2 regions of the Mycobacterium sp. IDUB_28 genome follow, and region 1 is predicted to be linked to the other one. Evidence: riboswitches for the same ligand, from Rfam matches in the RefSeq annotation. Region 1 holds a riboswitch; the other holds the start of a gene.
What was found. A riboswitch is a leader RNA that binds a small molecule or an ion and turns the genes downstream of it on or off. The one in region 1 is predicted to bind cobalamin.

Region 1 (3,407 bases):
GTCAGTCTCCGCCCCGCGACGCGGTCAACCCGGGTTGGTCCTACACGACCCGGTTGCGTCAGATGAAATCGCTGCTCTCCGAAGGCATCCGGTCTGCAGAGATCCGCCTCGAGGCGCCGTCGGCCACCATGTTGGCGCGCTGCGTCATCGGCATGCAGTGGATACCGGAGAACATCCTGCGCGAGGTGGGCACCCGCACGTCGCTCATCCTGGCGCGGGACACCGTGTTGCGCGGCGTCGCGGTGCGCGGCAAGTAGACCAGTCATCCGTTTCGGGTGCCACGCGTAACGTCGACGTCATGGCGAACATCATCATCATCGGCGGCCACGGCAAGGTCGCATTGCAGCTGGCCCGAATCCTGACCGAGCGTGGCGACCAGGTGACCTCGATCGTCCGCAATCCCGGCCACACCAGCGACGTTGCGGACACCGGTGCCGAACCGACCACGGCCGACATCGAGGAGCTCGGCACCGACGACATTGCCGGCCTGCTGGCGGGTCACGACGCCGTCGTCTTCGCCGCCGGGGCCGGTGGCGGCGACGCGGCGCGCACCTATGCCGTGGACCGCGATGCCGCGATCCGGGTGATCGACGCGGCAGCGCAGGCCGGCGTCAGCCGGTTCGTCATGGTGTCCTACTTCGGCGCCGGGGCGAACCACGGTGTGCCTGAGGATGACTCGTTCTTCGCCTACGCCGAGGCCAAAGCGGCCGCGGACGAACACCTGCGCGCCACCGACCTGGACTGGACCGTGCTGGGACCGGGCCGACTCACCGAAGACCCGGGAACCGGGCGCATCGCGATAGGCGAAGCCAAAGGATCGGTAGCGCGGGCCGACGTGGCAGCCGTCGCCGCCGCCGTCCTCGCCGACGACTCGACAATCGGCCGGACCGTCGAGTTCAACAACGGCGACGTCCCGATCGCCGAAGCGCTGGCGACCTGAAGATCGCGCACAGAGTAGCCTTGGCGACGCAGCTGGTCTGCCGTCGTCGCACCTGTGGCGCCGGCATCAAGCGAGGCCTTGATGGCTCGCGAGAGGGAATCCGGTGAGAATCCGGAACTGTCCCGCAGCGGTATGCAGGAACGACCGCCGTCTTTGACAAGCACTGGTCCCGTGAACGGACTGGGAAGCGACGGCCAGTAGGAGCACCACCCGGTGCGCGCCTGTGAGTCCGAAGACCTGCCAGCTGTGCCGGACGCGCCGCGTTCGGCGGCACATCGCCTCGTGGAATGGGCGTTTGGCCGGGGCCGTTGCGGTTGATGCATGCCGTAGCGCGATCGGTTGCGCGTCCGCGGGCGGTGTCCACACCGTCGAATCCGAAGGACCAGCTCGTGACCGCACCAACTTCTCCGAAATTCACCGCCACCATCACCGGCTCCCCCCGCATCGGCCCGCGCCGCGAACTCAAGCGCGCAACCGAGGGCTACTGGGCCGGCCGCACCAGCCGATCCGACCTGGAGTCGGTCGCCGCGTCGCTGCGCCGCGACACCTGGACTCAGCTGGCCGCCGCCGGCCTGGACTCGGTGCCGGTGAACACGTTCTCCTACTACGACCAGATGCTCGACACCGCGGTCCTGCTCGGCGCGCTGCCGGCCCGCGTCGGTGGGGTTTCTGACGAGCTGGACCGCTACTTCGCGGCGGCGCGCGGCAACGACGAGATATCGCCGCTGGAAATGACCAAGTGGTTCGACACCAACTACCACTATCTGGTCCCTGAGATAGGCCCGTCCACCCGGTTCGGGCTGCACCCCGACAAGGTGCTCGCCGAGCTGGAGGAAGCCCACGAGCTGGGCGTCCCCGCGCGTCCCGTCATCATCGGTCCGGTCACGTTCCTGCTGCTCAGCAAGGCCGTAGACGGCGCTACGGCTCCCATCGAACGATTGCAGGAACTGGTGCCGATCTACACCGAACTGCTGGCGCTGATCGCCGACAGCGGCGCCCTGTGGGTCCAGTTCGACGAGCCCGCCCTGGTCACTGACATCTCCCCCGACGCTCCGGCACTCGCGGAGGCGGTCTACAACGCTCTGGGTGGAGTGGCCCACCGGCCGTCGATCTACGTCGCCACCTACTTCGGCAACCCGGGCGCGTCGCTGGCAGGGCTGGCCCGCACACCCGTCGAGGCCATCGGTGTCGACCTGGTCTACGGCGCTGACACGGGGATCGCGGCCGTTCCAGAACTGGCCGACAAGACGCTGGTGGCCGGCGTGGTGGACGGCCGCAACATCTGGCGCACGGACTTGCAGTCCGCGCTGAGCAAGCTGGCGAGTCTGCTGGGCTCGGCGGCCACGGTGGCGGTGTCGACGTCGTGCTCAACCTTGCACGTCCCGTATTCGCTGGAACCCGAAACCGGCCTGGACGATGCACTGCGCAGTTGGCTGGCGTTCGGCGCCGAGAAGGTGCAAGAGGTCGTCGTTCTCGCGCGTGCACTGCGCGAGGGACGCGAGGCGGTCGCCGATGAGATCGAGGCATCCAATGCGGCGGTGGCCTCGCGCAAGCAGGATCCGCGCTTGCACAACGATCGCGTCCGCGCCCGCATCAATGACATCGTGGCGTCCGGCACGCATCGCGGTGACCCGGCTGAGCGGCGGGCCAGTCAGGAGGCGCGGCTGCAGCTGCCTGTGTTGCCCACCACGACGATCGGTTCTTACCCGCAGACCTCGGCGATCCGCGTCGCACGGGCCGCGCTGCGATCCGGCGAGATCGACCAGACGGAGTACGAGCGTCGGATGAAAGCCGAGATCGCCGACGTCATCAAACTGCAGGAGCAACTCGGGCTGGACGTGTTGGTGCACGGCGAGCCGGAACGCAACGACATGGTGCAGTACTTCGCCGAACAGCTCGACGGCTTCTTCGCCACCGACAACGGCTGGGTGCAGTCCTACGGCAGCCGCTGTGTCCGCCCGCCGATCCTGTTCGGCGATGTGTCCCGGCCGCACCCGATGACGGTCGAGTGGATCACCTATGCGCAGTCGCTGACCGAACAGCCGGTGAAGGGTATGCTGACCGGTCCGGTGACCATCCTGGCGTGGTCATTCGTCCGCGACGATCAGCCGCTGGCCGACACCGCCAACCAGGTCGCCCTGGCGATCCGGGACGAGACGGTGGATCTGCAGTCGGCCGGGATCGCGGTGATCCAGGTCGACGAGCCGGCGTTGCGGGAACTGCTGCCGCTGCGACGCGCCGAGCAGGACGAGTATCTGCAGTGGGCCGTGGCGGCTTTCCGATTGGCCACCTCCGGGGTGGATGACTCCACCCAGATCCACACCCATCTGTGCTATTCGGAGTTCGGCGAGGTGATCGGCGCCATCGCCGACCTGGACGCAGACGTCACCTCCATCGAGGCGGCGCGGTCGCACATGGAGGTCCTCGACGACCTCAACGCGATCGGATTCTCCAACAGTGTCGGCCC
Region 2 (3,407 bases), on a different contig from region 1:
GACCTTCTCGTGCTGCTGCGTCAGCTGAGCCGCCGCGATGATGTGGACCGTATCGTGGTCCACCTCGCACCCTGGCTGGAACCGGAACCGATCTGCTGGGCGATCAACAATGTCCGGATCAGGGTGGCGTCCGGCTACATCGACGGCCCTGCGGCCCTTGATGTTCGGATCGCGGCGGTCGTGACGTGCGTCGACTCGTCGCGGTGGCTGCGCCAGGTTCTGGGTGAGGGCGAATTAGACGACGGACGTACCGAGGCGCAGGTGGTGGTCGGACAGGCAGAATTCGCGGATGTCATCGTTCTCAGCGATGTGGAGCCAATCCTGGCCACGGTGCTGCGACGCTTGGCGCCCCGCGCACGGATCGGCTACGGAGCGAACAGAATTGAGCAGGTGCTCGCCGGCCTTGACAGTCGTGCGCGCCGGGGGCGAGACGATGATCCGCACGGCCCGTTGCTATCCGGGCAACCTCCCCTCGAGCCCACCGGCACCGTCCAACTTGTCGAGTTCAGCGCCCAGCGTCCGTTTCACCCCCAGCGTCTGTACGACCGCATGGAGCTGTTGCTGGAGGGAGTGATCCGAACTCGAGGTCGCTTGTGGCTAGCCGGTCAGGACCAGCAGGCGATGTGGCTGGAATCGGCGGGAGGTGGATGGCGGGTCGGTTCAGCAGACAAGTGGCTCACTGCCATGACCGACGCGGAGTTGGCCGGCGTCGACGACGAACGCCGTGCCCTCGCCCAGTTGAGGTGGGACCCCCTGCACGGCGACCGGCACACGGCAATGACGATCCTGGTCTACAGCGCGGACTCCGGCGAAATCCTCGATGGTCTCGGCCGTGCTCTGCTCACCGACGACGAACTCTGCTCCCCCGCTGACTGGGACCGCTATCCAGATCCGTTCGGCGATTGGAGCGAAGACCTCACCGAAACCGCCGATTCTTTCGACGATATGGCCGCCATTCAGAACGCCGACCATCGAGCGAACTAGTTGCAACGAGGGCAATTAGGGGTGGCGCGGTAATCGCGACGGACGGACTCACACCGTGCCGCTGCGATGCCATCGCTCCGACGAGGTCACCGCCGTGGCAGCCGGGGCGGGCCTGCCTGTTCCGTTGGGGGTCCCCGGCGTGTAACAATGTCGCCCGTACGGCGATGACGACGCAGGAAGCCGGTGCGAATCCGGCGCGGTGCCGCCACTGTCATCGGGGAGCGACCCTCACATGCCACGGCCATTTGGCTGGAAGGCGAGGCGAGCGGCGATCCGAGAGCCAGGAGACTCGTGTCATCGCATCCTGCTAACCCGGGGCGGAGCACCCCGGAGAAAGCCGCCACCTCAGATGCTGCGCGTCCTTTGCCACCTCCTGTGCGGTTGGCCGTACGACGCCTGTGCAAATTTTTCCGACCGGCGGTCACCGTACTGGCGAACGAATAAGGGAGAGCAAGCATGTCGTTTGTGACCGCAAGTGCGGATCTGATGCAGAGCGCAGCACAAAATCTGTCGGGTATCCGCCGAGCGCTCGCCGATGCCGCCGCGACGGTTTCGGGACCCACCACGGGAATCGCGGCCGCAGCTGAGGACGAGATCTCCATCGCGATCTCGTCGTTGTTCGAGAACTTCGGCCGGCAGTTCCAGTCGGTCAACTCACACGCGCTGGCGTTTCATACCGAGTTCGTCAGCTCGATGAATTCCAGCGTCGGGGCCTACACAAGTGCCGAGGTCGCCAACGCGCAGCAGAACCTGCTCGGCGCACTGGGCTCATCCCATGCACCCGCGGCCGCGACTGCCGTCGACCCGATCACCCGGTGGGAGCAGGTCGTCGCGACGACGGCGCAGAACGCCGAGACGGTGTTCGGAGCCTCGCGGGTCGGCCTGAACACGTTCACCGGTGGCATCAACCACCTCGTCACCAACCCCGCGGGCTTCTTTGCCAAGCTGCAGGCTGCTGCACAGGCGATACCCCTGGTCGGTGCCCCCAGAGACCTCGCACTCGCGGTCACCCAGCACACGCTTGGCGGTATCACCCAGACGATCTCCGACCCGGTGACGTACGTGCCCAACGCGCACAACGAAATCTATACCGGGCTGATCGAGAGTTTCCTCCCCGACGGGCCGGTGGGAGTAGTGCTCACTGAAGTCCTGAACTTCGCAGCTTCACCCTTGAGCGGCCTGCTCATGGGTGCCGTGGGTCCATTCGCAAGCCCCGGCGTCGCGCTGCTCAACAGCGCCGGCGGCGTCCTCGCCGATATCACCGGCGGCAATGTGACGGGGGCGCTCACCGGCCTGTTGAACACACCGGCCAACGTCGTTGACGGTTTCTTCAACGGGGCCACGTTGAACCTGGATCCCCTTGCGCCGCTAGTCAACCAGTTCATCAGCGGTCCCACCGGGGGCACCGAACAAGTCACCGGCTTGAGCCTTGGTTTCGGTGGCCTCTTCAGTCCGGGGCAGGTTGTGTACGGTGCCGCCGGACCGATCTATAACGGCGTCGGCGGTTCGCTGTTGAACTCGATCGGAGTCGAGCTCACTTTCACTGAAGACGAGTTCCAAGGCATCCTGCCGATTCCCGCGCTCCCGGTCGGTCCGATCGCGGCGACGGCGAATCTGTTCAGCATCGTCGGACAGATATTCGGCGGCGGCTTGGAGCCGCCTCCCCTGCCAGTCGAGATGTAGGCAAACTCTCGGCGAACACCTGCCTCAGCGGTAGAAATGGTGCCCACACGGCGCGGCATCTTCCGCTGGGGCAGGCTATGCCGACCCGGACGCAGCAGGGGTCGGCTGATCGCGCCGAAGTTGCCAGCCTCGGGCACGCAACCGCTCTTCCCAGAACCTGGTATAGGTCCCCTGGTTTGCGACCAGCTGCTCGTGACGTCCGCGTGCGCTGATCCGACCGTCATCGAGGACAAGAATCTGGTCGGCGTCTATCACCGTCGAAAGTCGATGTGCGACAACGATAACCGTGCGCTCGTGAGCTAGTTCGCGGATGGCTGCGGCCACGGCGGCCTCGTTGACGGCATCGAGCGCGGCCGTAGCTTCGTCCAGGAGCACGACCGGCGCATTCTTGAGCAACGCGCGGGCAATCGCGACACGCTGCCTTTCCCCGCCCGAGAGCGCCGACCCCCCTTCGCCAACGCGTGTGTTCCACCCGTTGGGCAGCCGGTTGATGACTTCGTCGAGCCGGGCGATGCCGGCAACGTGGGACAGCTCGGCTTCTGCGGCATCAGGATCGGTCATCCGCAGGTTGTCAGCGATGGTGCCGTCGAAAAGGTAAGCGTCGTCGAATACTTGCGCGGTCAGGTGTGCGACTGCGCTGGTGCCGAGTTCGCGTACGTCGTAGCCGCCGATGCGGATGCTGCCGTCGTCGACGTCGAAGAAGCGGGCAATCAGTCTGAGCAACGTCGTCTTCCCGGCGC

Region 2: linked by a shared signal. The riboswitch ahead of gjpA (outer membrane porin GjpA) and the one ahead of metE (5-methyltetrahydropteroyltriglutamate--homocysteine S-methyltransferase) in region 1 are both predicted to bind cobalamin.

Annotation. Positions count from the first base shown of each region.
Region 1 covers NZ_JBVAXK010000005.1:450,233-453,639, forward strand. The annotation lists gene ACZYZ9_RS13745 (TetR/AcrR family transcriptional regulator) at 1-257, shown strand, start outside; gene ACZYZ9_RS13750 (NAD(P)H-binding protein) at 299-940, shown strand; cobalamin riboswitch at 1,006-1,199, shown strand; gene metE (5-methyltetrahydropteroyltriglutamate--homocysteine S-methyltransferase) at 1,258-3,407, shown strand, end outside.
Region 2 covers NZ_JBVAXK010000001.1:456,182-459,588, forward strand. The annotation lists gene mrf (ribosome hibernation factor-recruiting GTPase MRF) at 1-984, shown strand, start outside; cobalamin riboswitch at 1,113-1,295, shown strand; gene gjpA (outer membrane porin GjpA) at 1,441-2,667, shown strand; gene ACZYZ9_RS02135 (ABC transporter ATP-binding protein) at 2,743-3,407, opposite strand, start outside.